DNA from 2 places in the Pseudorhizobium flavum genome. Region 2 is predicted to be linked to the other one. Evidence: predicted binding sites of a transcription regulator. Region 2 holds the regulator's gene; the other holds the start of a gene.

Region 1 (15,003 bases), 430 kb from region 2:
GCGTTGAGGTCGCCTATCTCTCCGCATCGGAGATTGCGCGGGAACTGGCGGCCGGCGCGGTCGATTTCGGTGTCACCGGCGAGGACCTCGTGCGCGAGGGCATGGCTGACGTCGATGCGAAGGTGGAGTTCTGCGCCCGTCTTGGCTTCGGCCAGGCGGATGTCGTCGTCGCGGTACCGGAGATCTGGCTGGATGTGGAGACCATGGAGGATCTGGGCGACGTCGCTGCCGATTTCCGGACCCGCCACGGTCGGCGTCTCGCGATCGCCACGAAATACTGGCGGCTGACGCAGCAGTTCTTCTCGCGCCAGCACGGCATCCAGCTCTACCGGATCGTCGAAAGCCTCGGGGCCACCGAGGGTGCGCCGGCAGCGGGGCAGGCCGACATCATCGTTGACATCACCTCCACCGGATCCACGCTCAAGGCGAACCACCTGAAGGTGCTGGGCAATGGCGTGATCCTGAAGAGCGAGGCTTGCCTTGTTCGTGCCCGCAAGCCGGAGCACGACCGGGATCCGCGTGTCGGCAGGATCATCCAGGCAGTGCAGCGCGCGGTCGTCTGAGCGGAATGGCCGAGGAAGACAAGATCATCGGCCTCTACGAGCGGCACGCGCAGGCTTTCGACCAGCTGCGCGGCAAGAACCTCTTCGAGAAGCCCTGGCTGGATCGCTTCGCTGCGCTTCTTCCGCCCAATGGCACGATCCTGGACCTCGGCTGCGGCTCCGGAGAGCCGATTGCCGGCCATTTCATTGCCCGCGGCTTCCGTCTGACCGGTGTCGACAGCTCCCCGTCGCTGATCGACCTGGCAAGGCAGCGATTTGCCGATCAGCAGTGGATCGTCCGCGACATGCGCAGGTTGCCGCCCGGGCGGACCTTCAATGGGATCATCGCCTGGCACAGCTTCTTCCATCTCAGCCCCGCGGATCAGCGCGCGATGTTTCCGGTTTTCGCCTACCTCGCGGCACCCGGGGCAGCGCTGATGTTCACGGCCGGCCATTTCGAGGGCGTGGCGATGGGGGAGTTCGGCGGCGAGCCGCTCTATCACGCGAGCCTGTCGCGGCAGGAGTATGGGGACCTGCTGGCGGCGAACGGTTTCAAACTCGTGGCGCAGATGGGCCAGGATCCCGCCTGCGGTGGCGCCACCGTCTGGCTGGCGCAGCGCGTCATCTGACATACACGAAAAACCCGCCGGTCCGCATGGGATCCGGCGGGTTCGCCTTGGGCAGGGAACGTCGAAGGTTAGGCAGCGATTGCGACCGAACCACGGCGGCGGGCGTCGAGCGAGTAGGCACCAGCGCCCACAGCGGCAAGCGCCAGGAAGCCGCCTGCGATCGTCAGGTTCTTCATCATCATCAGGCCGTTGAACATGGTCAGCAGACCGTTTGCGGCTTCCGGGAAGTCAGGCACGTTGATGGCGCCGGAGTGGAAGACGAGGCCCGTGAAGGCGGAGAAGAGCGCGAGCAGGATCGCCGAGACGCGGGTCTGGAAGCCGACCAGCACGAAGAGGCCGACGACCAGCTCGAAGATGCCCGCGAGATAGGCGAGGGCGGTCGCGGCCGGGAAGCCGGCACCGGCGATCATGCCGGCAGTGCCTGCAGGATCGAGGAGCTTCGGATAGCCGGACAGGATGAACATTGCCGAAAGCAGCACGCGGGCGGCGAGCAGCAGAAGGTTGTTGGTCGAGGTGTTGGGCATGGGTGTTCTCCAGGAGAAAAGATTGAGGTTCAGTGGCATCGAATTCTGGAGAGGAATATGCCCACATTCGGTGTGCTTCGAAAGATGAACAATAGGAGACAGATTGTCTTATAAAATTGAACGAGAGATAAATGCCGCGTCTCTCGCCCAACAGAAAAGGGCGGTCCGAAGACCGCCCTTCCTGATTTGAACCGGATGGCTCAGATGTAGGACCCGAAGGTCTTACATCATGTCCATTCCGCCCATTCCGCCCATGCCGCCAGGCATGCCGGCCGGAGCGTCCTTCTTCGGCAGTTCGGCGATCATGGCTTCCGTCGTGACGAGGAGGCCGGCAACCGAGGCTGCGTCCTGAAGGGCGGTGCGAACGACCTTGACCGGGTCGACGATACCCATGGCGATCATGTCGCCATACTCGCCGGTCTGGGCGTTGTAGCCGAAGTTGTCGGTGTTGCCCTCGAGGATCTTGCCGACGACGATCGAAGCTTCGTCACCAGCGTTCTCTGCGATCTGGCGGGCCGGAGCCTGCAGCGCGCGGCGAACGATGTTGATGCCGGCTTCCTGGTCGGCGTTCTCGCCCTTGACCGAGAGCTGGTGGGAAGCACGCAGCAGAGCGACGCCGCCGCCCGGTACGATGCCTTCCTGAACGGCAGCGCGGGTCGCGTTGAGCGCGTCGTCGATGCGGTCCTTCTTTTCCTTCACTTCGACTTCCGTCGAGCCGCCCACGCGGATCACGGCAACGCCGCCAGCGAGCTTGGCAAGGCGTTCCTGCAGCTTTTCGCGGTCGTAGTCCGAAGTGGTCTCTTCGATCTGCGCCTTGATCTGGGCAACACGGCCTTCAATGTCAGTCTTCTGGCCGGCACCGTCAACGATCGTGGTGTTTTCCTTGGAGATCGAGACCTTCTTCGAGCGGCCGAGCATGTCGAGGGTGACATTCTCGAGCTTGATGCCGAGGTCTTCGGAGATGACAGTGCCGCCCGTTAGGATGGCGATGTCTTCGAGCATGGCCTTGCGGCGGTCGCCGAAGCCCGGAGCCTTCACGGCAGCGATCTTGAGGCCGCCGCGCAGCTTGTTGACGACGAGCGTTGCAAGCGCTTCGCCTTCGACGTCTTCAGCGATGATGAGGAGCGGCTTGCCCGACTGAACGACGGCTTCCAGGACCGGCAGCATGGCCTGCAGGTTGGAAAGCTTCTTCTCGTGCAGCAGGATGTAGGGATCGTCGAGATCCGCAACCATCTTTTCCGGGTTGGTCACGAAGTAGGGCGACAGGTAGCCACGGTCGAACTGCATGCCTTCGACGACTTCGAGTTCGGTCTCGGCGGTCTTGGCTTCCTCGACGGTGATGACGCCTTCGTTGCCGACCTTCTGCATTGCTTCAGCAATGTCGAGGCCGATCTGGCGCTCGCCGTTGGCAGAGATGGTGCCAACCTGTGCGACTTCTTCCGACGTGTTGATCTTCTTGGCCTTGGCCTGGAGATCGGCGACGACGGCCTTGACGGCGAGGTCGATACCACGCTTCAGGTCCATCGGGTTCATGCCCGCTGCAACAGCCTTGTTGCCTTCGCGGACGATGGCCTGGGCGAGAACGGTTGCGGTCGTGGTGCCGTCACCGGCGATGTCGTTGGTCTTCGAAGCGACTTCGCGGACCATCTGGGCGCCCATGTTCTCGAACTTGTCTTCCAGTTCGATTTCCTTGGCGACGGAGACGCCGTCCTTCGTGATGCGCGGTGCGCCGAAGGACTTGTCGATGACGACGTTACGACCCTTCGGGCCGAGGGTGACCTTGACGGCATCGGCGAGGATGTCGACGCCGCGCAGCATCTTTTCGCGCGCGGTGCGGCCGAACTTTACTTCTTTAGCTGCCATTTTGAGAACTCCTGAAAAGGGGTGTCAGCGTGATTTCGGGATGGGCGAGAGGCTGTAAGATCAGCCGATGACGCCCATGATGTCGGATTCCTTCATGATGAGGAGATCGACGCCATCGAGCTTGACTTCAGTGCCGGACCACTTGCCGAACAGGACGCGGTCGCCGACCTTGACGTCGAGAGCGACCTGCTTGCCGCTTTCGTCGCGGGCGCCCGGGCCAACGGCGATGACTTCACCTTCGGCAGGCTTTTCCTTGGCGGTGTCCGGGATGATGATGCCACCCTTGGTCTTTTCTTCAGACTCGACGCGACGAACGACGACGCGGTCGTGCAGGGGGCGGAAATTGGTGCTTGCCATTGTCTAATCCCTCGATCAAATGACATGGACAGGTCTGCGGACCCGTATCTGGTTGCTAGCACTCACTAGAGGAGAGTGCTAGCTGGCGTCGAGATAAGCTCGGCTTGAATGAGAGTCAAGAACGAGCTGGATCGAAATTTCCAGCAATCTCGTTCGATGTTGCCATGTCCCTGGAAGGCAGGAAAAGCCTTGCCATCCTGCACCAGCTTTGCAATGTCAGCGCCGGTTCAGATATCGGTTCGGGAAAAGACATGGCCAAGCGCATCAGCAGTCTCACAGAGATTACCGGCAGTTACGACGTGGTTCTGTCGGATGTCTGGGGCGTGGTCCACAATGGCGTCGATGCCTTCCCGGATGCCTGCAAGGCGCTGGCCGACGCACGTGTGGCAGGGACGACCGTCGTTCTGATCACCAATTCCCCGCGGCCTTCGCCCGGCGTGATCTCCCAGCTTCGGCTGCTAGGCGTTCCCGACAGTTCCTATGACGGCATCGTCACCTCGGGTGACGTGACGCGCCACCTGATCGCTGAAGGCCCGCGGAAGGTTTTCCTGCTGGGCCCGGAACGCGACATGCCGCTATTCGACGGCCTGGATGTCGAGGTGGTCGGCGCGGATGAGGCAGACGCCATCGTCTGCACCGGTTTCTTCGATGACGAGAAGGAGGTGCCGGAAGATTATCACGACATGCTCGTCGCCTTCCAGAAGCGCGATGTTCCCTTCATCTGCGCCAATCCGGATCTGGTGGTCGAACGCGGACACCGCATCATTCCCTGTGCTGGGGCCGTTGCCGCCTATTACGAGGATCTCGGCGGCAAGAGCCGCATTGCCGGCAAGCCGCACACCCCGATCTACGAGGAAGCGCTTGCTTTCGCCCGCCAGACGCGCGGCGAACTTGCCCGGGAGCGCGTTCTGGCAATTGGCGACGGCATGCCGACAGATGTCCGCGGCGCCATCAGCCAGGATCTCGATCTGCTTTACATCAGCGCCGGCATTCACGTGAACGAATACACGGTGAATGGCCAGATCGACGAGGCGGTGATGAATGCCTGGCTGAAGCGCGAAGGGGCGACGCCTAAATGGTGGATGCCGCGGCTCGCCTAGGAAAACACGCCGATGACCGTCTTCTACCGCAACGAGAAGAAGGAGCCGCTGCCGCCAAGCCTCAAGGGCGGCGTTGTGGCGATCGGCAACTTCGATGGTGTCCATCGCGGCCATCGCAGCGTGTTGGAGCGTGCGTTGCAGCTTTCGCGGGCTCGCGACGTTCCGGCGCTCGTGCTGACCTTCGAGCCGCACCCTCGCACCGTCTTCCGCCCCGACAACCCCGTCTGCCGACTGACGCCGGCCCCGCTCAAGGCGCGGCTGCTGGAGGCGATAGGCTTCCGCTGCGTCATCGAGTATCCGTTCGACCGGGAGTTCTCGCAGCGTTCCGCCGAGGAATTCGTCCAGACCGTGCTCGTTGACTGGTTGCAAGCCAGCGCCGTCGTCACAGGCTTCGACTTCCATTTCGGCAAGGGCCGTGAAGGTGGGCCGGCCTATCTGATGGCCGCGGGTGAACGACATGGCTTCGGTGTGAGCCTGGTCGACGCCTTCCGCGACGAGAATGCCGAGGTTATTTCCTCAAGTCGCATTCGGGCGCTGCTGGCGGAGGGTGATGTTGCCGCGGCTGCTGGCCTGCTCGGCTACCGCTTCACGGTGGAGGGTGAGGTTGTCGGCGGTGAGAAACTCGGCCGCACGCTCGGCTATCCGACCGCCAACATGATGTTACCGCCCGAGATGGAACTGAAGCCCGGCATTTATGCGGTGCGCTTCCGCAAGGCAGACGGCATTCTCCACGATGGCGTCGCGAGCTATGGCCGCCGCCCGACGGTGACGGAGAATGGCGCACCGCTGCTCGAAACCTATCTCTTCGACTTCACCGGCGACCTCTATGGCCAGACCTGCTCCGTCTCCTTCTTCGGCCATCTGCGCGACGAGGTGAAATTCGACGGACTGGAGCCGCTGGTCGAGCAGATGAAACGCGACGAGGAGGAGGCGAGGGCGCTCCTCTCCGGCGTGCGGCCGCTGGGCGAACTAGATGCGAAGATCGCTTTCGGACGCCGTTCGTTGTGATCCTGACGCGTAGGCAGGAGGTGGCGGGGCAAGTTTGACCTTCCGGCCTTTCTGGGAGCCTAGTCCGTAGTCCTAACAATACAGCACGAAAGTCGACCATGATGGCCAATCCGCCGCGCCGCCCGCAGAATCCGATGGATGCCGCCGAGGCACTATTCAGGAAGCCGGTGAGCAAGCCCGCCGCGCCGGCGGTGGAAAGACGCGCCTTGCCGGAGGCGAAGGAACTCGTCACGATCAAGCTGGACAGCGCAGTGATCGAGCATTTCCAGAAGGACGGGCCGGGGTGGCAGGACCGGATCAACGAGGTTCTTCGTGCCGCCGTCGCGATAGACACCGGCGAATAGACGCGGCTTCTCCACGTTGCGCTAGGCCTCTTTCTTTTGAGGCCAAAAACCCCTAAGGAACGCGGCACCATGACATATCCTTCGGTGGCCCGGATCATTCGAATTATCGGCCCGGCCTTTCCGGCAGCTTGAAAAGCAGCGGAAAGGTCCGGGTTTCTTGGCGCTGGGATATCTCCTTGCGCGCTTGCCGCCACTCCATGACACAATTCCGCGCGACCACGCCGGTCGCCTCTTCCGATGGCTGATCCATGACCGATACCGCAGACAAGCTTGACTATTCCAAGACCCTCTACCTGCCCGTGACCGAGTTCCCGATGCGCGCCGGACTGCCGCAGAAGGAACCGGAACTGGTTAAGCGCTGGCAGCAGATGGATCTCTACAAGAAGCTCCGCGCCTCCGCCGCCGGTCGGGAGAAGTTCGTGCTGCATGACGGCCCGCCCTATGCCAACGGCAACATCCATATCGGCCACGCGCTGAACAAGATCCTGAAGGACGTCATCACCCGCTCCTTCCAGATGCGCGGCTACGATTCCAACTATGTCCCCGGCTGGGACTGCCACGGATTGCCGATCGAGTGGAAGATCGAGGAGAAGTACCGCGAGAAGGGCAAGAACAAGGACGAGGTCCCGGTCAACGAGTTCCGCCAGGAATGCCGCGAATTCGCCGCCCACTGGATCAAGGTCCAGTCGGAGGAGTTCAAACGGCTCGGCATCGAGGGCGACTTCGACAATCCCTACACGACGATGAACTTCCACGCCGAGGCGCGGATCGCAGGCGAACTTCTGAAGATCGCCAAGTCGGGCCAGCTCTATCGGGGCTCGAAGCCGGTCATGTGGTCGGTCGTCGAGCGCACTGCCTTGGCCGAGGCCGAAGTGGAATACGCCGATGTCGAGAGCGACACGATCTGGGTGAAGTTCCCGGTTGTGCGGATGAGCGAGCCGGGCGTGGCGCTTGAGACCGGTGAGGCATACAGGCGGGCGGTCATCGCACAGAACGCCGATGATGGTGTCCTCGGCGACCTTCAGGGTTCCTTCGTCGTCATCTGGACGACCACGCCCTGGACGATCCCCGGCAACCGGGCGATCAGCTATTCCCCCAAGGTGTCCTACGGTCTGTATGAAGTCACGGCCGCAGAAAATGACTTCGGGCCGCTTCCCGGGGAAAAGCTCGTCTTCGCCGACAAACTGGCCGAGGAGTCCTTTGCCAAGGCGAAGCTGCAGTACCGAAAGCTCCGCGATGTCACGGCCGAAGAGCTCGCGTCCCTCGTGTGCGGGCACCCGCTGCGCCAGTTCGGTGGCGGCTATGAGTTCCCCGTCCCGCTTCTCGCCGGCGATCACGTCACCGATGACGCCGGCACCGGCTTCGTGCACACCGCACCCAGCCATGGCCGCGAGGACTTTGACGCCTGGACCGATAATGTCCGCGAGCTCGAAGCGCGCGGCATCGACACGAAGATCCCGTTCCCGGTAGACGATGCCGGCTTCTACACCGCCGATGCCCCTGGCTTCGGTCCGGACCGCGAGGGTGGTCCCGCCCGCGTCATGGACGACAACGGCAAGAAGGGTGATGCCAACAAGGCCGTCATCGAGGCGCTGATTGCCGCCAACAATCTGTTTGCCCGCGGTCGGCTGAAGCATTCCTACCCGCATTCCTGGCGCTCGAAGAAGCCGGTCATCTTCCGCAACACGCCGCAGTGGTTCGTCTACATGGACAAGGACTTCGGCGACGGCACGACGCTGCGCTCGCGCGCGCTGAAGGCGATCGACGAGACGCGCTTCGTGCCGTCCGCTGGCCAGAACCGCCTGCGCGCCATGATCGAACAGCGCCCGGACTGGGTGCTGTCGCGCCAGCGCGCCTGGGGCGTGCCGATCTGCGTCTTCGTCGACGAGAAGGGCGCGATCCTGCAGGACGACACAGTGAACGGCCGCATCATGGAGGCTTTCGAGCAGGAGGGTGCCGACGCCTGGTTTGCCGAAGGGGCTCGCGAGCGCTTCCTGGGCTCCCGCGCCAACGAAGGCTGGACACAGGTCCGCGACATTCTCGATGTCTGGTTCGACTCGGGTTCGACCCATACCTTTACGCTGGAAGACCGGCCGGATCTGAAATGGCCGGCGGACGTCTATCTCGAAGGCTCCGACCAGCATCGCGGCTGGTTCCACTCTTCGCTCCTGGAATCGGCGGCCACCCGCGGCCGCGCGCCCTATGACGCCGTCATCACCCATGGCTTCACCATGGATGAGAAGGGTCAGAAGATGTCGAAGTCGCTCGGCAATGTCGTGGCGCCCCAGGACGTTATGAAAGATGCCGGCGCCGACATCCTTCGCCTCTGGGTCATGACCACCGATTACTGGGAAGACCAGCGTCTCGGCAGGACGATCATCCAGACGAATGTCGACGCCTATCGCAAGTTGCGCAACACGATCCGCTGGATGCTCGGCACGCTGGCGCACGACGAAGGCGAAGAGATTGCCTATGCGGATCTGCCCGAACTAGAACGTCTAATGCTGCATCGCCTGGCGGAACTGGATCGACTGGTGCGCGACGGCTATGACGCCTTCGACTTCAAGAAGATCGCTCGCGCCCTGATCGACTTTGCCAATATCGAGCTGTCGGCCTTCTACTTCGACATCCGCAAGGACGCGCTCTACTGCGATGCGCCGTCCTCGCTGCGCCGTCGTTCGGCGCTCGCCGTCATCCGCAAGATCTTCGACTGCATGGTGACCTGGCTCTCCCCCATGCTGCCGTTCACCACGGAAGAAGCCTGGCTGTCCCGCAATCCGCAAGCGGTCTCGGTGCATCTGGAGCAGTTCCCCGAGGTGCCGGCAGAATGGCGCAACGAAGCGCTCGCGGAAAAATGGTCGAAGGTCCGCCGCGTGCGTTCGGTCGTCACGGGCGCACTGGAGATCGAGCGCAAGGAAAAGCGGATCGGCTCGTCGCTAGAGGCGGCACCGGTCGTGTACGTGTCGGATACTACCCTGATAAACGCGCTCGAGGGGCAGGATTTCGAAGAGATCTGCATCACTTCGGCCATCCGTGTGGTCGCCGGTGAAGGGCCGGAAGCAGCGTTCCGTCTTGCCGAGGTGCCGGGTGTCGCAGTCGAGACGAAGCTGGCGGACGGGACAAAGTGCGCCCGTTCCTGGCGCGTCACGACGGATGTCGGGTCTGATCCCGGCTACCCCGAAGTGTCGGCACGAGATGCCGCAGCCTTGCGTGAACTGGCGGCCCTTGGCCGTCTTGGCTGATCCGCTTTCGCTACCGGATGATTGCGCTTCGCCGCGTCATCCGGTACATCTGCCCGAAATTGGCCGGAATTCTCGGTCAGGCGGTACTGACGGGAAATCTGAAGGCGTCGAAGGACGGGCGCTGCTGGAAGGGTTTTGATGAAGACGTCGCATGGGTTTCGCGCCGCATTGAGCGCCACCGGGCTGATGGCCGGTATGCTGGCCCTATCGGGTTGCATGGGCAGTCCCACCTACGGGACCGGGACCAGTGCAATGGAGCAGCTGAGCAATGACCTGACCTCGGCGGTCTCTCTGGGCCCGCAGGAGAAGCGCGACGTGAAGTACAATCCGCGGCCGGGCCTGGTGGTCACGGCGCAGGACAAGTCCCTTCCGCCCCCGCAGGCCTCCCTCGCCAGCCGCGAGACCAATCCGGCATGGGTGGAATCGCCTGAGGAGACCCGCCAGCGACTCCGCCAGGAAGCAGCCGAGAACGAAGGCAATCCTGGCTACCGTTCACCGCTTCTTGCCGGTAAGGGCAAGGCTGGACAGATGACGGAATCGGAGAAGTGGGAAGCTTTCCGGCAGGCTAAACAGAATCTCAACAGTGCCGACGTGACACAGACACGGCGTTCGCTGACTGATCCGCCGGTGGAGTATCGCGCCGTCGACTCTGCAGCCCTTGAAGATCTGGGCGAGCCCGAGCTGAAGAAGGAGCGCCGCCGGAAGAAAGAGGCCGAGGCTGCCAAGCAGACCTCCAGTTGGTGGAAGCCCTTCCAGTAGCCAAGCATCCTAGACTTATGAAGCGGCAGGCCCGGTGGCCTGCCTTTTTCTGTTGAGCCCGCCCATGAATTACACGATCCGCGCTGCGACCGCCGACGATGTCGGCATCATTCTCCGCTTCATTACCGAGCTTGCGATCTACGAAAAGGCGGAAGAGGAGGTCGAGGCGACGGAAGCAAGCCTCGCTGCATCCATGTTCGGCCCGCAAGCGGTGACGGAAGCGGCCATACTGGAAGCGGATGGCGCTCCCGCAGGCTTCGCCGTCTGGTTCTTCAATTACTCCACCTGGCAGGCGCGCAACGGCCTCTACCTCGAAGACCTCTATGTCTCACCCCGGTATCGCGGTGCGGGGGCAGGCCGGCTGCTTCTGCGCCATCTTGCCAAGATTGCGGTGGAGCGAGGCTGTGGCCGTTTCGAATGGAGCGTCTTGGACTGGAACGAGCCGGCAATCCGCGTCTATGAGACGATTGGTGCGAGACCGCAAAGCGAGTGGGTTCGGTACCGGCTGACCGGCGACAGCCTGAAGGCCTTCGCTGCGAGCTGACCGTCCTGCCGGCTTATCGTTTTTCCTGGAAGAAGCGCTTCAGCAGTTCCGCGGCCTGCCGTTCTGCGATGGCGGAATAGACCTCCGGCACATGATGACAGGTTGGCTGCGCGTAAAACCTGCCGCCATGATCGACCCCGCCCCCCTTCGGGTCCTCGGCACCGTAGTAGAGCCTGCGGATACGCGCAAAGGAGATCGCGGCAGCGCACATCGCGCAGGGTTCGAGCGTCACGTAGAGGTCGGCACCCGTTAGCCGCTCCTGCCCGAGCAGCCGAGAGGCCGCTCGGATGACATTGATTTCGGCATGGGCGGTGACGTCGTTTTCGGCGCGAGTACGGTTCCCTGACCGCGCAAGGATCTTGCCATCCATGACCAGTACGGCGCCGACGGGGATCTCGCCCCGGCTGCCGGCTTGTTCCGCCTCCTGCAGCGCTTCTGTCATGAAACCGTCGTTCTTGGCCATTCTCGGCGATTTCCTCTTAACCCGGCACCCTTGAACTGGTAGGAAGCGAACAAACGGGCCCCGCCGCATTGTGCGGGCAGCCGGGACGCACCTCAACCCGCATGAATGTCCGGAAGCTTCCGTCGACTTCATCGCTTCAGGCAAACAACAAATGACACCCAAAGACAAGCCAAAGCGCGGCGGAGCAAAGTCCTTCGAACGCGCCACGAAACCCGGATCAGTGACGAAAGGCAAGCCCACCGGCAAGGCCGCCTTCTCCGCCAAGGCGGGACTGAAGCAGCGGCCGGTGAAGGAAGTCGGCAAGAGCGACAAGCCTGTGGCGAAGCAGCCGGCAGAAGCTGCGACAGCCCCTGTCGATGCCGCTGGATCGAAGCCGGAGCGAATTTCCAAGATCCTTGCCCGTGCCGGTGTGGCGTCCCGCCGTGACGTCGAGCGCATGATCATGGAAGGCCGGGTGCGGCTGAACGGCACTGTCCTCGAGACGCCAGTGGTCAACGCTACCCTCGAGGATCGCATCGAGGTTGATGGTCAGCCGATCCGCGGCATCGAACGCACCAGGCTGTGGCTTTACCACAAGCCCGCCGGACTTGTGACGACCAACTCCGATCCGGAAGGACGCCCGACGGTCTTCGAGAACCTGCCGGAGGACCTGCCGCGGGTCATGTCGATCGGGCGCCTCGATATCAATACCGAGGGACTGCTGCTGCTGACCAATGATGGTGGCCTCTCGCGTGTGCTGGAACTGCCGACGACCGGTTGGCTGCGTCGCTATCGCGTGCGCGCCCATGGTGAGGTAGACCAGGCTGCGCTCGACAAGCTGAAGGAAGGCATTGCCGTCGACGGCGTCCTCTACGGCGCGATCGACGCAACGCTCGACCGCCAGCAGGGCCATAATGTCTGGATTACCGTCGGATTGCGGGAAGGCAAGAACCGCGAGGTCAAGAACGTCCTCGGCGCGCTCGGCCTCGAGGTCAACCGGCTGATCCGCATCTCCTACGGGCCTTTCCAACTGGGCGATCTGCCGGAGGGGCAGGTTGTCGAAGTGCGCGGACGGATGCTGCGCGACCAGTTGGGGCCGCGCCTGATCGAGGAAGCGAAGGCCAACTTCGATGCGCCGATCTACAGCGATCTCGGTGGTAGCGAGGAGCCCGAACCTGTGACGACTCGTGCCGCGAGCCGGGATGACAGGGAGCGTACCGGCGGATGGTCGCAGGATCGTTCGTCGAAACGGCAGGATTCCAGACGTGACGATCGCCGCGGGAAGCCGGTATCGGGCGGTGACAAGCGTGACGACCGTGACTTCGGCGAAAAGCCGAAGAAGCGCCCGCCCATGGGGACCTCACGGACCGCGAATGTGTGGATGGCGCCCGGTGCCCGTCCGACGACGGATGCCAAGGGGAAGAGAACTTCTGCACGGGCTGAGGCGGAAAAGCTGTTCGACAAGCCCAAGCTTCCGAGCGACCGGAGGGCCCTCGTGAACCGGGCGGAAGAGGACAGCGACTGGATACGCGCTGAATCTCCTGCGCGGGAAAGCAGGGACGGCGACTTTCCCCGCAAGCGACCTGCCGGCGATCGACCTGATCGGGGCGAGCGATCCCCGAGGACCGAGCGCCCGTTCGCGGATCGGCCGCGAGGGGAGGGCTCCTTCCGCGAAAAGCCCCGCGGCGACCGCAAGCCGCGCGAGGAGGGAGAGCGTCCCCGTGGTCGGGGATATTCCGATGACGCCAGGAGTGAGCGCCCCCGCGGCGATCGTCCGTTTGGTGACCGGCCCCGCGGCCCACGAACCGAGCAAGACCGATCCCGTGGCGACCGGCCACGCGGCAGCAAACCGGGGGGAGATCGTTCCTTCGGAGGCAAGCCCGGCGGCGGAAAATCCTTCGGCGGCAAGCCATCCGGCGGAAAACCGGGAGGCGGTCGCGGCAAGCCCGGCGGCGGTGGCGGCAGGCCCGGCGGGCGTCCGGCAGGCGGCAAGCCTCGGACAAGAGGGTAGGACAGATGCGCATCGTCGGGGGCGAATTTCGCGGCCGGACGCTGGCCGCGCCGAAATCCAACGACATCCGGCCGACGGTCGACCGGACCCGCGAAAGCCTGTTCAACATCATCGGCCACGTCTATCCGGAGGCCCTGAATCAGACCCGGGTCATCGATCTCTTCGCCGGGACAGGGGCAATCGGCCTCGAGGCGCTTTCCCGCGGCTGCAGACAGGCTCTGTTTGTCGAGAACAGCGTCGAAGGGAGAGGCCTGCTGTGGGAGAATATCGATCACCTCGCGCTCCACGGGCGCGCCCGTATCCTGAGGCGCGACGCCACGAAGCTCGGGCCGAACGGCACGATCGAGCCGTTTAATCTGCTTTTCGCCGATCCGCCCTATGGCAGGCGCCTCGGTGAAGCAGCCATGCTGGCGGCCTATTCCGGCGGATGGCTTGCTCCTGGGGCGCTGGCGATCCTTGAGGAGCGCGCCGATGTCGCGCCTTCCGTGGATCCCGTGTTCAGGCCGCTGGAACAGCGCCTGTTCGGCGACACCCGCATGCACTTCTTTCGCTACCAGCCAGGTTGAAGCTGCCAATGACCACCAAGCTTGCCCTTGCCGATGCCAAGGTTGAGAAATCACAGCGAGACCTGACCTTCGCGATCGCCTTCGGCGCCGGCGGCGCTCGCGGACTGGCGCATGCACATGTGATCGATGCTCTGGACGAGCTCGGGATACGACCTGTCGCTATCGCAGGTTCCTCGATGGGCGCCATTATGGGGGCGGGGATGGCCGCCGGCATGACGGGCAGCGAGATTCGCGCCTACACGCTGGAGACGGTCGGCAACCGAGGAGCGCTCGCCAACAGGCTCTTGAGTCTTGGTCCGTCCTCCATGCGCGGTACCGATGGCGGGTTTCGTTTTGGCCAGTTCAACATCGAGCATGTGCTGAAGGCGCTTCTGCCGCAGGCCATTCCGGCAGATTTCCAAGACCTCGGCATTCCCCTGAAGGTAATCGCCACCGATTACTACGGGCGTTCCGAAGTCGTGCTGGAAGAAGGTTCACTCGGACCGGCGCTCGCCGCGTCTGCCGCGATCCCCGGCATCTTCATGCCGGTGACGGTGAACGGCCGCATCATGGTTGATGGCGGAATCTTCAATCCCGTGCCTTACGACCACCTGATGGATCTGGCGGACGTCGTGATCGGGGTGGACGTGGTCGGGGCGCCGGAAGGGGACGGCTTATCACCGCCAAGCCGCATGGAGAGCATTTTTGGCGCCAATCAGTTGATGATGCAGTCGACGATCTCGTTCCAGTTGAAGCTGCAGCCGCCGCACGTTCTCCTGCGTCCGCCGGTCAACCACTTCCGGGTGATGGATTTCCTCAAGGCGAAGGACATATTCGACTACACTCTTCCGGTGAAGGAGGATCTGAAGCGCGCCGTCGATGCAATCCATCTGGCTGCCAGGGCCTAATCGGCAGCTTCCTGCGGCTTGTCCTGCGCCCTCATCGCGGCCTCCTCATTTGGGGAAGGGTGCTTGGGCTTTATCAGTGGCTCCGGCTTGACCGGGCGGTTGTGCAACATGTGTCTCCCGGCCGCGAGGCCCTCCGCGGCCTGAAGCAGCAGGCGTTCCTCGTCGCGCTTGCGGATATCGTCTTC
Region 2 (15,003 bases):
CATCCTGAAGGTGGAGATCCTGGTCCGCAGCGCAAGCCGAAATCCGCGTCCGGTTTCCGCAGAGACTAGCCTTCAGGCCACAGAGGCCGCCCCCGTCGCTACGCCCTCTGCCTCGCGGCAGCCGGTATCCCGCGAAATCGGCAAGATCGCCACCTTTCCGACAGCCGCGGCGGGCCCGCGACCGAGTGCTGCCGCGCCGCTGTTCGGCTCGCCGCTCGATTCCCGCTTCACCTTCGATACCTATGTGGAGGGTCCGTCCAATCGGGTAGCACTGGCTGCGGCCCGAACGATTGCCGAGGCCGGCGCAGGCGCCGTGCGGTTCAACCCGCTGTTCATCCATTCCGGTGTCGGGCTCGGAAAGACGCACCTGCTCCAGGCCATTGCCAATGCCGCCGTCTCCAGCGCCCGCGCGCCGCGCGTCGTCTACCTGACCGCCGAATATTTCATGTGGCGCTTCGCAACGGCGATCCGTGACAACAATGCCCTGACGCTCAAGGATTCCCTGCGCAATATTGACCTCCTGATCATCGACGACATGCAGTTCCTGCAGGGCAAGATGATCCAGAACGAGTTCTGCCACCTCCTCAATACCTTGCTCGACAGCGCCAAGCAGGTGGTCGTGGCCGCAGACCGTGCGCCTTGGGAACTGGAGTCTCTGGACCCACGCGTCCGTTCGCGCCTGCAGGGCGGCGTGGCGATCGAGATGGAAAGCCCCGACTATGAGATGCGCTTCGAAATGCTGAAGCGTCGCCTGGAGGCGGCTCAGCAGGAAGACGCCTCGCTGGACATCCCGGTCGAAATCCTCTCGCATGTGGCCCGCAATGTCGCCAATAGCGGTCGCGAACTGGAAGGTGCCTTCAACCAGTTGCTCTTTCGCCGCTCGTTCGAGCCTTCGCTGTCGATCGAGCGCGTCGATGAACTGCTCGCCCATCTAGTCGGCACTGGAGAGGCAAAGCGCGTCCGCATCGAGGACATCCAGCGGATCGTCGCCCGTCACTATAACGTCTCGCGACAGGAGCTCGTTTCCAATCGCCGGACACGAGTCGTCGTGAAGCCGCGCCAGATCGCCATGTATCTGGCGAAGACTCTGACGCCCCGGTCGTTCCCGGAGATCGGTCGCCGCTTCGGCGGACGCGACCATACGACGGTACTTCATGCTGTACGAAAGATCGAAGACCTGATCTCGGGCGACAGCAAGCTCTGCCACGAGGTCGAGCTTCTGAAGCGGCTGATCAACGAGAACAATGCTTAATAAAGAAAGGCCGGCAGAGTTGCCGGCCTTCTCGACTATCCGGGCAGGGGCCGGTTGCTGCCCAAATCCCTAGCAGGCCAGATCCGCGACCACGGCATCCAGGATGAGCATTCCCTTAGGAGTGCAGCGCAGTCTCGAATTGCCAAGCCGTTCGATAAAGCCGTGTTCCAGTAAGGTCCCCTCCCGTGCGGGATTGGGATCCCGGCCGGACAGTTGCTGCCAGCGGGCAAGGTCGACGCCCTCGGTCAATCTCAGCCCCATCAACAGCAGTTCGTCGGCCTGCTCGTCGCGGCCGAGGTCCTCCTGGTCTACAAGGCCATGTCCCTGTTGCTCTACGAGCTCCAGCCATGTCTCGGGACGTCGTTCGGTCGCTGTCGCGATCTTGGCCGCGCCGCGTGTGAGGCGGCCGTGGGCTCCCGGTCCTATCCCCCCATAGTCGCCATAGCGCCAGTAGGTGAGGTTATGGCGGCTTTCGGCGCCCGGTCGGGCATGGTTTGAAACCTCATACGCCGGCAATCCGTGACGGGCGGTGATCTCCTGCGTCGCCTCGTAGAGGTCCGCAGACTGATCGCCGTCCGGCACGACGAGCTTGCCGGCCTTGTGAAGGCCGTAGAACGGCGTGCCTTCCTCGATGGTGAGTTGGTAGAGCGAGAGGTGGTCGACGGCATAGGAGATCGCCTGCTCGAGCTCTGCCTCCCATGCCTCGACCGTCTGTCGTGGACGGGCATAGATGAGGTCGAAGCTCATGCGGGGAAAGATCTCCCGCGCCAGGCGGATCGCCTTCAGCGCATCGGTCACGTCATGGAGCCTGCCCAGAAATTTCAGGTCGGCATCGTTAAGGGCCTGCACGCCGAGGGACACGCGGTTCACGCCTGCCGCCCGATAGCCGCGGAACCGTTCCGCCTCGACGCTAGACGGATTGGCTTCCATGGTGATCTCGATACCATCCGGCACATGCCAGTATCGGGCAATGCCGTCGAGGACTGCGGCGACCGTACCCGGCTCCATCAGCGATGGCGTTCCGCCGCCGAGGAAAATACTGGTGACGGTCTTCGGGCCGCTCATCTGGCGCATGGTGGCCATCTCCCGCAGGAAGGCGGCCGTAAAGCGAGGCTGGTCCACGGGCTGGTGCCGGACGTGGCTATTGAAATCGCAGTAGGGACACTTGGCCGCGCAGAACGGCCAATGCACATAGATGCCGAAGCCGGGTTCTCCGGTATCGGGCAGAAGGGGCGCGTCCGGGTTCAACGGCTCAGCTCTCCAGGCAGGTTTCCACGAAGCGCTTGAACGCGCGGGCGCGGTGCGAAAGCGCCTCCGGCTCCCCGTGCTTCCAGCCGTGCTTTTCTTCCGAACTCATCTCGCCGAAGGTCGTATCATAGCCCTTCGGCTGGAAGACCGGGTCGTAACCGAAGCCCTTGCCTCCCCGGGGCGGCCAGACGACGCTGCCCTCGACTTCGCCACGGAAGAACTCCGTATGGCCATCCGGCCAGGCAAGGCAAAGCACGCTCACGAAGCGGGCGGTGCGCTGCTCGGCGGTGGTCGCCCCGCGCTCTGAAAGCGCCTTCTCGACCTTCTCCATAGCCATGGTGAAATCGCGGCTGCCGTCCTCGCGCTCTGCCCAGTTGGCAGTGTAGACGCCCGGTTGCCCATCGAGAGCGTCGACCATGAGGCCGGAATCGTCGGAGAGCGCCGGAAGGCCGGATGCCGTGGCGGAGGCCAGTGCCTTGATAGCCGCGTTCTCCTCGAAGGTCGTACCGGTCTCGGCCGGCTCCTCCAGCGCCAGTTCAGCCGCAGATTTCGCGCTGAAGCCGAACGGAGCAATGAGCTCGGCGATCTCGCGGATCTTGCCGGCATTGTGGCTGGCGACGACGATCGTCCTGGTGTGGAGTTTGCGCATGTTCCTGATTTCCTCAGCCGATGGACCAGAGGCCCGGTTCGGCGCATTCGAGACTGTTGCCCGCCGGATCGCGGAAGTAGATCGACCGGGCGCCGTTCGGCCATATCACGTCGCTCTCGATCGCGACGCCTGCCTTCTTCAGCGTGTCGGTGACAGCGTCGAGATTGCTGCGGGCAACCCGGAAGCAGGCATGGCCTGCGCCTGTCGCGCCATGTGGCGGGACTTGCGGTCCGTTCTCGGCAGGCGGCTTCACCGTCTCGTCCGGATTGAAGACAAGCAAGACGCCTTGCCCGCACCGGAAGAAGACATGGCGGTTGCTGGCCCGGACGATCCGCTCTAGCCTCAGGATGCCGCCGTAGAAGGCCTCTGCCGCATCGAGATCTTCGGCATAGAGAGCAGTCTCAAGCATCCCTTCGATCAGCATCGCTCTCTCCGGTCAGGCAGCGATGGCCTGCTTCTGAAGTGCCACCAGTTCCTCGGTTCCCGCCTTCGCCAGCGCCAGCAGTGAAAGGAACTCTTCCTGGCTGAACGGTGCACCCTCGGCGGTTCCCTGTACCTCCACGATACCGCCCGTGCCGGTCATGACAAAATTGGCATCCGTTTCGGCGGCGGAATCTTCGAGATAGTCGAGGTCGATGACCGACTGTCCAGCGAAGATACCGCAGGAGATCGCCGCGACGTGGTCCTTCAGGACCTTGTCGAGCTTCGTCATCGAACGGGCTTCCATCCATTTCAGGCAGTCGTGCAGGGCGATCCAACCCCCGGTGATGGCTGCGGTACGCGTTCCGCCGTCCGCCTGAATGACGTCGCAGTCGATGGTGATCTGCTTTTCCCCAAGCGCGCTCAGGTCCACCACGGCGCGAAGCGAGCGGCCGATCAGGCGCTGGATTTCCTGGGTACGCCCGCCTTGCTTGCCGGACGCAGCTTCGCGCTTCATCCGATCACCGGTCGCGCGCGGCAGCATGCCGTATTCCGCCGTCACCCAGCCCTTGCCGCTGTTGCGAAGCCATGCCGGAGGCTTCTCCTCAAGGCTTGCGGTGCAGAGAACGTGAGTGTCTCCGAAGCGGACGAGGCAGGACCCTTCCGCATGTTTCGAGAAGTTGCGCTCGAAGGAAACCTTGCGCATCTGGTCGGTTTTTCTGCCTGAAGGCCGCATGTCATGCTCCTGAGAATTTCCTAGGCGTTCTACGGACGTCGCCCGGCATTTGCAAAGGAAAAGGGGCGGGGCGTGTATCGGAAGCAGGCCAAACGCGCGCATAACTTTCCGTGTGGCGAAGACCGTGCCGGATGACTATATTTGATCAAGACGAACCGAGGGCTCCAAGGGAACGATGGGATTGATGGAACGAAGGGAAAGCGGCGCGGTGCTTGACGACCGTTCGCGTGAGATCTTCAGACGCATCGTCGAAAGCTACCTTGAAACCGGAGAACCACTGGGCTCTCGAAATCTCTCCCGTCTCCTGCCCATGTCGCTATCGCCGGCATCCGTTCGCAATGTCATGAGCGATCTGGAAGAGCTCGGCCTCATTTATTCTCCACACGTCAGCGCAGGTCGATTGCCGACCCAGTCCGGCCTGCGCTTTTTCGTCGATGCCTTCATGCAGGTGGGTGACCTCTCGGAGGAGGAGCGGACGAGCATCGAGCGACAGATCCGCCCGGAGGACCGTGACCGACCGCTTGAGAGCCTGATGCACGATGCCAGCCGGATGCTCTCCGGTGTCTCGCGCGGCGCCGGCATCGTCGTCACCACCAAGAGCGATCCTATCCTCAAGCATGTCGAGTTCATCCGGCTGGAGCCGACCAAGGCGCTAGCGGTCCTCGTCGGCGAACATAACCAGGTGGAAAACCGGATCATCGACCTGCCTGCGGGAGTAACTTCCTCGCAGCTGACAGAAGCCGCAAACTTCCTGAACGCTCATCTGACGGGCCAGACGCTCCTCGAGCTTCGCGCAGAACTTGAGAGGCTGAAGACGCAGGTTCAGACCGAACTGACGGCGCTGTCGCAGGACTTGGTGCAGCGCGGCCTGGCCGTCTGGTCCGGGACGCGCGAAGACGGCAAACCCAACCAGCTGATCGTGCGCGGGCGCGCGAACCTGCTCGAAGGAATGACGGGTCTCGACGACCTGGACAGGCTGCGCCTGCTCTTCGACGATCTGGAGAAGAAGGACAGCCTCATCGAGATACTGAACCTTGCCGAAAGTGGGCCGGGCGTCAGGATCTTCATCGGGTCGGAGAACAAGCTCTTCTCGCTCTCGGGCTCGTCCCTGATCGTCGCGCCTTACAGGGATCAGGAAGAGCGCATCGTGGGGGCCGTCGGCGTGATCGGTCCGACACGGCTTAATTATTCGCGGGTCGTCCCGATGGTCGACTATACCGCCCAGCTTCTGGCACGCCTGACGCGGCAGCCCAGATAACATCCCATTCTCGGACCAGCCTTGATTTTTGAGGTTCAAACCTCGATATCGGGCACGACTTTGTGAACGAAGATACCGGAGAAGGTCATGACCGACGAGACAAAGAAAACCGGACCTGACGCGGGAAAGCACGAAACCGCCGCGGAAAACGCTGCCGAGGCCGTAGCATCGGGGCAGCAGGATCAGGAGACGGTTGAGGGTGGCGAACCCCAAAACGCCGAGCCTGATCCCATCGAAGCGATCAAGGCCGAAAATGCCGATCTTCGCGATCGTTTCCTGCGTATGGCCGCCGAGATGGAAAACCTGCGTCGTCGCACGGAACGCGATGTGAAGGACGCGAAGTCCTATTCAGTCGCCGCCTTCGCGCGCGACATGCTGGCCGTCTCCGACAATCTCCGTCGGGCGATCGATGCCGTCCCGGCCGAAATTCGTGCCGCGGCCGACCAGAGCCTGACCTCGCTGCTCGAAGGCGTGGAAATGACCGAACGTTCGATGCTGTCTGCGCTCGAGCGCCACGGCGTGAAGAAGATGGACGCCGAGGGCCAGAAGTTCGATCCCAACTTCCACCAGGCCATGTTCGAGATCCCCAATCCCGACGTGCCGAACAACACCATTCTCCAGGTGGTTCAGGCGGGATACACGATTGGTGAGCGTGTCCTGAGGCCGGCCATGGTGGGCGTTTCCAAGGGAGGCCCGAAGGTCGAAGCAATTACCGCCCCCGGCGAGAGCGAAACGACGAACGGCTGACAACCTCTCCGTAAACGCAAAATAGCCGCCCGCTGCCATAGGCGCCGGGCGGCTATTTCGTTCTCAGCCCTGTTGTCAGGCGGCGGTCGCCTGTTCCTGGTTCAGGAAGGCGTAGATCGCCGATGCCGAATCCGTCTGGCGAAGCTTCGCGACAAGTTCCTGGTCGCGCAACACGCGGGCGATCCGCGAAAGCGCCTTGAGGTGGTCCGCTCCTGCCCCTTCGGGAGCAAGCAGAAGGAATACGAGATCGACGGGTTCATCGTCCAACGCCTCGAAGTCAACGGGCGTTTCAAGTCGCGCGAAGACACCGCTAATGGACGAAATACTGTTAAGCTTGCCATGCGGAATGGCCACGCCGTGACCGACGCCGGTCGAACCCAACCGTTCCCGCTGCAGGATGACGTCGAAGATCTCCCGCTCCGCAACCCCAGTGAGCTTGGAGGCCCTGGAGGCCAACTCCTGCAACAGCTGCTTCTTGGAATTTACTTTCAGGGCGGGAATAATCGCATCTTGCTGCAGCAAATCTGCCAAAGCCATTCTCTTCTTCCTTTTTACCACCGCAAGGTGGAGGGAGCGTCGTCGCCAACGCTCTCCCAGAATCGTTAGCCTTTGATATTGGTGGAGTCGATCCAGCCGATATTGCCGTCGTTGCGGCGATAGACGATGTTCAGGTCTTCCTTGCCGGGGCTCCGGAAAAGCAGGACCGGCTCGTCGGTCATGTCCAGGGCCATGACAGCGGTAGCGACCGACATCGTGCGCAACTGCTTGGAACTTTCCGCCACGATCGTGGGCGCGAAATCCTCTGGCAGTTCCTCGTCTTCTTCCGGAATGGCATCCATGACGGTGTAAGCGATTTCCTGGCCGTTGCCGTGGGAACCGCCATGATGGTCCTTCAGCTTGCGCTTGTAGCGCCGAAGACGCTTCTCGATGCGCTCGGCGGCGGCATCGAAGCTTAGCTGCGGATCGTTAGCCTGGCCTGCTGCATGCAGGACAATGCCGGTATCGAGATGTATCTTGCAATCGGCCGAGAAACGCGATCCGGATTTCTCCACGATCACCTGACCTGCGTACCCCCCGTCGAAGTACTTGGCGACAGCCTCGCCGATCTGGTCCTCGATCCGCTGGCGGAACGATTCACCGATCTCCATCTGTTTACCAGATACACGCACACTCATGGATTGGTTCCTTCTTATCGTGACTTGCGTGTTTCAGTCTACGCCAACCATCCACCTCATCCAAGCGCTTCACGCGGCACCGGGACGTTTTTAGGAGGCATGGCGAGTGGGTAAGGGTGCTTGCTTTTGTCCGTTGCAATTGCGGCGGGCTTCTACGCCTGTGAACCTCCAAAGTCAACGCATCCCTAATGGACGCCCCAGAGTAGAAGGTCCCCGGTGACCCTCGCCGGCTCTAAAGCCCTTTGCCAACTGCCGGGGCAATTGCTATTTGCAGCGAAACGTCAACCGATCGGATGTGCAGTGAAAAACAGGGAAAAACGCACGGAGCGGAGACCCGGCACGAGCGGCAGCCCGCGTTCCGCGCGCCCCCGTCCCGGCGGGCCGGCAAAGGGCGAGCGCGAGGGAGTATCTGTCGCTGGCGGCCGAGCGGCGGCCGAGCCTGCGCCACAGCGGCCTCTAATCCAGCGGGTCGGCGAACGCCCGTCGGAGCGCGTGCCGGTCATCCTCGAGTCGCGCGGCGCCGGGGACTTTCACCTGATCGACAGCGGCAACGGATTGAAGCTTGAGCAATACGGACCCTATCGGATCGTCCGGCCGGAAGCACAGGCACTCTGGCAGCCGTCGCTCCCCCCTTCAGTCTGGGAGAAGGTCGATGCCGTATTCACCGGAGATACGGACGAGGACGGCATTGGACGCTGGCGCTTTCCGAAAGAGGCGCTGGGAGAAACCTGGCCCCTGTCGCTGCTTGGCGTCGATTTCCTTGGCCGCTTCACCTCTTTTCGCCATGTCGGCGTGTTCCCGGAGCAGATCGTACACTGGGAGTGGATGAAGCAGCAGGTCGAGAGTGCTGACCGCCCGCTCAAGGTGCTGAACCTCTTCGGTTATACGGGAGTTGCCTCGCTTGTCGCCGCCGCTGCCGGCGCCGAGGTCACCCATGTGGACGCGTCGAAGAAGGCGATCGGATGGGCTCGCGAGAACCAGGCCCTGTCGCGCCTGGAGCGGGCGCCGATCCGGTGGATTTGCGAAGACGCCATGAAGTTCATCCAGAGGGAGGAACGGCGAGGCAACCACTACGATATTATCCTGACCGATCCGCCGAAGTTTGGCCGCGGTCCCAATGGCGAAGTCTGGCATCTGTTCGAGCATCTTCCCCTGATGCTGGACGTGTGCCGAGAACTGCTGTCTCCTAACGCTGTCGGTCTCGTGCTGACCGCCTATTCGATCCGGGCGAGCTTCTATTCGATGCACGAACTGATGCGCGAGAACATGCGCGGCGCGGGCGGTGTCGTGGAATCGGGAGAACTGGTCATTCGCGAAACGGGAATCGAGGGCAGTGCTGTCGGTCGTGCCCTGTCAACCTCGCTATTCAGCCGCTGGGTGCGCGAATGACCAATGATCACCACAACGCGGTTCCTCGGCGCGTCGGTCAGGTAAAGGAGGTGACCAGCCTCTCAAATCCGATCGTCAAGGATATCAAGGCGCTCAGCAACAAGAAGGATCGCGAGCAGAGCGGGACCTTCATGGCAGAAGGGCTGAAGCTGGTCATCGATGCGCTGGAACTGGGCTGGGCTATCCGGACCCTCGTCTATGCGAAGGCCGCCAAGGGAAAGCCTCTGGTGGAACAGGTAGCTGCCCGCACAGTCGCCAAGGGGGGGCTCGTGCTGGAAGTCAGCGAGAAGGTCCTCTCCTCCATCACGCGTCGAGACAATCCGCAAATGGTGGTCGGCATTTTCGAGCAGCGTTGGACACCGCTTGAGGACCTCCGGCCGAGCCAAGGGATGACCTATGTAGCCCTCGATCGCGTCCGCGATCCGGGCAATCTGGGCACGATCATCCGTACCGCGGACGCGGCCGGTGCCTCTGGCGTGATCTTGGTCGGGGAATGTACCGATCCCTTCTCGCTGGAAACCGTCCGCGCCACGATGGGATCCGTTTTCGCGGTCCCCCTCGCCAGAGCGACGACCGAGGAATTCTTTGCGTGGCAGAAGCGTTCGGGTGCCCAGGTCGTCGCAACCCATCTCGCCGGTGCGGTTGACTATCGGACAGTCAATTATGAAAAGAAACCGACGGTCCTGCTGATGGGTAATGAACAATCAGGTCTTCCCGAGGCACTGGCGAAGTCCGCCGATCGACTGGTGCGCATTCCACAGCAGGGCAGGGCAGACAGCCTCAATCTTGCGGTCGCGACGGCGGTCATGCTCTTTGAGGCCCGCCGTCATCTCCTGAAGCTGGAGGACGCCGGATGATCGTAGCGACTGCTTCCAGGTTCTCACGTCCGCTCGTCGCGGTAGTGCTTATCGTCATTGCCGTCGTGCTGGATCAGGCGATCAAGCTTGCGGTCGAAGCCTATCTGCCGCTGGAAGAGGCGGTTACCGTCCTGCCGATGCTGGCGCTCTACCGGACCTACAATCTCGGCGTCGCCTTCTCTCTCCTGTCGGGAATGGAGAGGGAGTTCATCATCGGCATGCGGGTCGTGATTGTGGCGTTCGTGCTCTGGCTCTGGCGCCGCACGCCCGGGGAACGTGGTTTCGCCCATCTCGGATTCACCCTCATCGTCGCAGGCGCGATCGGCAACCTGATCGATGGGTTCGTCTATGGCCACGTGATCGATTACATCCTCTTCTATACGCAGACCTGGTCCTTCGCCGTCTTCAACCTTGCCGACAGTTTCATTTCGATCGGAGCCGCCCTTGTGATCCTGGATGAGCTGCTGGGGTCGCGGAAGGCTGCCCGCGCCAGCGAGAGCGAGTAGAGATTTGTTAGCATTGCAAGTGCAATGTTCGGGGAAACTGTGCCGGGCCATTTCCGATGCGTTTCCCCTTTGCCACCTTGAAAGATCAACTGCCGCGGCTGCGTGATAGCTGCTCGATCTTTATGGACCGCGTTTCCGGGAGGCGGCTTCGTGAGGCAGAAGCGGAGAGCGCCGCGAAATCGCGCCAGCTAGCGACGGTCGTGCATGAACTGAGAACGCCGCTGAACGGCATTCTCGGCATGACCCATCTTCTCGGACAGACCCGGCTTACGGCGGAACAGCAGAACTACCTGAGTGGCATCCGCCAGTCGGGACATGCGCTGGCGCAGCTTGTAGAGGACCTTCTCGACTTTTCCACGCTCGAAGCGGGACGCTTTCGCCTCAACAACCGGACAGCCAGCATCCGTCAGCAGATCGAAACAGTCGTCGAAATGCTCGCCCCCCGCGCGCATGAGAAGGGCATAGAGCTCGCCGCGACGGTTGCAGCAGACGTACCGGAACTGCTTGAGTTCGATCCCGCTCGTCTTCGGCAGGTGCTTTTCAACGTGATTGGCAATGCCGTGAAGTTCACCGAACGCGGCGGCGTCCTGATCAGCGTCCGCGCGGACGGTTCGGACGTCGTCATCGCCGTCGCCGACACTGGTCCCGGAATGGATGCCGATGCCCGGAAACGGCTGTTCCGCGAGTTCGAGCAGATGGGTAATGCGGCCCAGCGCAGTGGCGGAACGGGTCTTGGGCTTGCGATAGCCCTTCACATATTGCGGGAACTCGGCGGCAGTCTCTCGGCAGCGAGCGAGCCTGGCCTGGGCACCACCTTCACGATCCGTTTCCCGCTGAGGCTTGCCGAGGATGCGCCGGCGGGCGCTACCCGGCGAGGTAGCCTGCTGGAGCGCAATCGGGTCCTGTTGCTGGCACCAGCCGGGCCGGCGGCCACGGCGACCGTCGCGACGATTGAAACGCTCGGGGGAACCTGCCGACATGTCGAGAGCGCAGTGGAAGCAGCCGAGCTGCTTGCGGGCGATTCAGCACAGCCGCCCTTTACCGATCTGATTGTCGATCATCGACTGGCGGCCCAGCCGATAGACGGTCAAGGTGCCATTCCGCTGCACCGCATCCTCCTCGTCAACCCGGAAGAGCGGGCCTCGCAGCCGCAGGAGCTGTATGACGCATGGCTGATACGGCCGCTGCGTGAAAAGTCGCTGATCGATGTCCTGTCCGGCCGCCTAAGAGGCTCTCGGAGCCGCGGCGAAGGAAGTCTTTCGGCCGGATCGACAACGGAAGCGGTGAGCCCACCTGCAGTGTCGAGGCTACATGTTCTTGTCGCAGAGGATGATCCCGTAGGGGCGAAACTGGTCAGCGCTGCTCTGAGGAAAAGGGGCCACCGCGTGGATGTCGTCGACAATGCAAGATCGATTCTCGATCATGCCGCAATACCGGACGGTCGCCCCGATGTCATTGTTACCGACCTGCACATGCCGGGCATGGCCACCATGGAGGCACTGGCTGAACTGCGGCGGCATGAAGCTTTGAACGCTCTTTCAGCCACGCCGGTCATCGTGCTTTCCGGAGATGCTTCAGGACAGTCGCTGGTCGGTTCGGAAGCACTCGGCATAAGCGCGCGGCTCGGGAAGCCGGCGGACCCTCAGCATCTGCTGCAACTGGTCGAACAGCTGGCCTCGCGCAAGGTTGCTTCAACGGAACTACATTGACCGGCGGCGCTGCCCCAACCTATTGTGACACCCATTGTCATTTTTCTGTAGCGGGAAGATGATTATACGGCGGTGAGTTGAACCTGTGGGGCAAATCACCATGGCGCTAGACCTTCTGAAGCATGACGTGAACGCGAACCCCAATCAGACTCTGGTTCAGCAGCCGTCCGACGAGATCCTTGGACGGATCGGCAGCCTGGAAACGCGGCTTGCGCGGACTTCGCGTGAAGTGGATGCGGCGCAGGCCGTCCGCTACCGCGTCTTCGTGGAAGAGATGAAGGCGCAACTGCCGCCGGAGGCGATGCGCCTTCGCCGTGACATCGATACCTTCGATGCCATCTGCGACCATCTCCTCGTCATCGATCGTGCCATCGAGGGTGAGATCGAGGACCAGATCGTCGGCACCTATCGACTGTTGCGCCATCAGGTGGCCATGTCCCATGGCGGCTTCTACAGCGCCTCGGAGTTCGAGATCGAGCCGTTGCTTGCGCGTCATCCCGACAAGCAGTTCATGGAACTGGGTCGCTCCTGCGTCCTGCCGGCCTATCGGACGAAGCGGACAGTGGAACTTCTCTGGCAGGGCAACTGGGCCTATGCGCTGAAGCACGGCATGGCGGCCATGTTTGGCTGTGCCTCCTTTCCGGGGATCCATCCGGAGGAGCATGCCCTGGCGCTGTCCTTCCTCCAGCACAATGTTAGTGCGAAGGGCGAATGGGCCGTTGCAGCCCGCCCGGACCTGCGCCGGGAGATGGACCTCGTGCCGCCGGAAGGGATAGACACGCGCAAGGCGCTGGCGGCCATGCCGCCGCTGATCAAGGGCTATCTCCGCCTCGGGGCCATGATTGGCGACGGTGCGGTGGTGGACGCGGCCTTCAACACGACTGATGTGCTGGTCGTGTTGCCAATTTCCGCGATCTCCAACCGCTACATCAACTACTACGGTGCCGATGCGGGACGGTTCGCCAGCTGACCGCTAGCTTCCCGCGTTGTAGGCGGCGATCGCCGCCATGTTCACGATGTCGGAATCCTTGGCGCCCATCGAGGTGATCTGCACCGATTTGTCGAGCCCAACCAGAAGCGGCCCGATCACGGTCGCCGCGCCCAGTTCCGCCAGCATGCGTGTCGAGATGGAGGCCGAATGGATGGCCGGCATCACCAGGACATTGGCCGTGCCGGAGAGGCGGCAGAAGGGGTACTGCTCCATCCGCTGCGGATTGAGTGCGATGTCGGCGGCCATCTCACCATCATACTCGAAGTCGACACGGCGACGGTCGAGGATCTTGACCGCCTCCCGTACACGCTCGGAGCGTTCCCCGGTGGGTTGGCCGAAGGTCGAATAGGCGAGCAGGGCGACGCGCGGCTCGTAGCCCATGCGGCGCGCAACCCGGGCAGCTTCGACGGCGATATCCGCAAGCTCCTCCGCCGTCGGCATGTCGTGAACTGCCGTATCTGCGACGAACACCGTCCGGCCGCGCGACAGGGCGAGCGACACGCCGATGACGCGATGGCCCGGCTTGGTGTTGATGCAGCGGCGAATGTCCTGCAGCGCCGTCGCATAGTTTCGGGTCGTGCCTGTGACCATTGCATCCGCGTCACCGACGGCCACCATCGTCGCGGCGAAGTGATTGCGGTCGTTGTGGATCAGGCGCTGCACGTCCCGCAACAGGAAGCCTTTTCGCTGCAGGCGCTCGTAAAGATGATCGATATAGGCGTCCACGCGCGTCGAGATGCGTGCGTTGACGATTTCGATGTTCGGCCGTTCGAGGTCGATTCCTGCCTTCTCCGCCGTCGTTCTTATTACGTCATCGCGCCCGAGCAGGATGGCAGTACCGAGTTGGTGATGGGCAAAGGAGACGGCCGCCCGCATCACCTGCTCCTCCTCGGCCTCGGCGAAGACGACACGTTTGGGGAAGCGGCGCACGCGCTCGTAGATGCCTTGCGTCGTCGCCGCGATCGGGTCGCGCCGTGCCGATAGTTCCCGCGCATAGGCGGCAAGGTCAGGAATATTCCGCTGTGCCACGCCGCTCTCCATCGCGGCTTCCGCAACCGCGACCGGAATGGCTGAAATCAGCCGCGGATCGAACGGCACGGGGATGATGTACTGGGATCCGAATATCGGGCGGTTGCCCTGGTAGGCGGCCGCGACATCGTCCGGCACGTCCTCGCGCGCCAGACTTGCCAGCGCTCGCACGGCGGCGATCTTCATCGCATCGTTGATTTGTGTCGCCCGCACGTCCAGCGCACCACGGAAGATATAGGGGAACCCGAGGACGTTGTTGACCTGGTTCGGATAGTCGGAACGGCCGGTCGCCATGATGGCGTCGTCGCGGATGCGGGCCACTTCCTCCGGCGTGATCTCCGGGTCGGGATTGGCCATGGCGAAGATGATCGGCCTGTCGGCCATCGAACGGATCATCTCCTCCGAGAAGGCACCCTTCTGCGACAGTCCGAACACGACATCCGCACCGTCCATCGCCTCCGCCAGCGTCCGCTTGTCCGTCTTGGCGGCATGAGCGGATTTCCACTGGTTCATTCCCTCGGCGCGGCCCTGGTAGATGACCCCCTTGGTGTCGCAGAGGATGATGTTGTCCGCGTTGAAGCCCATGGCCTTGATGAGTTCGACGCAGGCGATCGCGGCAGCGCCGGCGCCGTTGCAGATGAGCCGGGTATTTTTGAGGTCCCGCCCAGTCAGTTCCAGGGCATTGACCAGGCCGGCGGCAGCAATGATCGCGGTCCCGTGCTGGTCGTCGTGGAAGACGGGAATGTCCATCATCTCGCGCAGGCGGCTCTCGATGATGAAGCATTCGGGCGCCTTGATGTCCTCGAGATTGATGCCGCCGAAGGAGGGGCCGAGGAAGCGGACGCAGTTGACGAACTCGTCGACATTTTCCGTGTCCACTTCCAGGTCGATGGAGTCGACATCGGCGAAGCGCTTGAAGAGAACGGCCTTGCCCTCCATGACCGGCTTCGACGCCAGAGCGCCGAGATTGCCAAGACCCAGGATCGCCGTGCCGTTGGAGATCACTGCCACCATGTTGCCACGGGTGGTATAGTCGT

Evidence for each region. The regulator HrcA, encoded in region 2, represses chaperone genes, less so after heat shock. The targets are predictions, from matches to a motif close to GTTAGCACTCNCNNNNNGNGAGTGCTAAC.
Region 1: a site for HrcA is predicted at 3,970-3,998, ahead of groES (co-chaperone GroES). Genes of this name have one in related genera too.

The regions. Positions count from the first base shown of each region.
Region 1 is NZ_JBIOKZ010000001.1:182,073-197,075, reverse strand. Features, by position in the region: gene hisG (ATP phosphoribosyltransferase) at 1-563, shown strand, start outside; gene ACEPP2_RS00955 (class I SAM-dependent DNA methyltransferase) at 569-1,171, shown strand; gene ACEPP2_RS00950 (DoxX family protein) at 1,240-1,695, opposite strand; gene groL (chaperonin GroEL) at 1,918-3,558, opposite strand; gene groES (co-chaperone GroES) at 3,619-3,915, opposite strand; gene ACEPP2_RS00935 (TIGR01459 family HAD-type hydrolase) at 4,167-5,015, shown strand; gene ACEPP2_RS00930 (bifunctional riboflavin kinase/FAD synthetase) at 5,028-6,023, shown strand; gene ACEPP2_RS00925 (BrnA antitoxin family protein) at 6,125-6,367, shown strand; gene ileS (isoleucine--tRNA ligase) at 6,616-9,609, shown strand; gene ACEPP2_RS00915 (hypothetical protein) at 9,748-10,368, shown strand; gene ACEPP2_RS00910 (GNAT family N-acetyltransferase) at 10,433-10,912, shown strand; gene ACEPP2_RS00905 (nucleoside deaminase) at 10,926-11,375, opposite strand; gene ACEPP2_RS00900 (pseudouridine synthase) at 11,527-13,365, shown strand; gene rsmD (16S rRNA (guanine(966)-N(2))-methyltransferase RsmD) at 13,371-13,931, shown strand; gene ACEPP2_RS00890 (patatin-like phospholipase family protein) at 13,940-14,818, shown strand; gene ACEPP2_RS00885 (monovalent cation:proton antiporter-2 (CPA2) family protein) at 14,815-15,003, opposite strand, start outside.
Region 2 is NZ_JBIOKZ010000001.1:609,842-624,844, reverse strand. Features, by position in the region: gene dnaA (chromosomal replication initiator protein DnaA) at 1-1,252, shown strand, start outside; gene hemW (radical SAM family heme chaperone HemW) at 1,322-2,500, opposite strand; gene rdgB (RdgB/HAM1 family non-canonical purine NTP pyrophosphatase) at 2,505-3,149, opposite strand; gene ACEPP2_RS02920 (VOC family protein) at 3,163-3,573, opposite strand; gene rph (ribonuclease PH) at 3,586-4,305, opposite strand; gene hrcA (heat-inducible transcriptional repressor HrcA) at 4,481-5,563, shown strand; gene grpE (nucleotide exchange factor GrpE) at 5,651-6,310, shown strand; gene ptsN (PTS IIA-like nitrogen regulatory protein PtsN) at 6,386-6,847, opposite strand; gene hpf (ribosome hibernation-promoting factor, HPF/YfiA family) at 6,913-7,485, opposite strand; gene ACEPP2_RS02890 (class I SAM-dependent methyltransferase) at 7,786-8,874, shown strand; gene ACEPP2_RS02885 (TrmH family RNA methyltransferase) at 8,871-9,731, shown strand; gene lspA (signal peptidase II) at 9,728-10,237, shown strand; gene ACEPP2_RS02875 (hybrid sensor histidine kinase/response regulator) at 10,360-11,946, shown strand; gene ACEPP2_RS02870 (GNAT family N-acetyltransferase) at 12,047-12,916, shown strand; gene ACEPP2_RS02865 (NADP-dependent malic enzyme) at 12,920-15,003, opposite strand, start outside.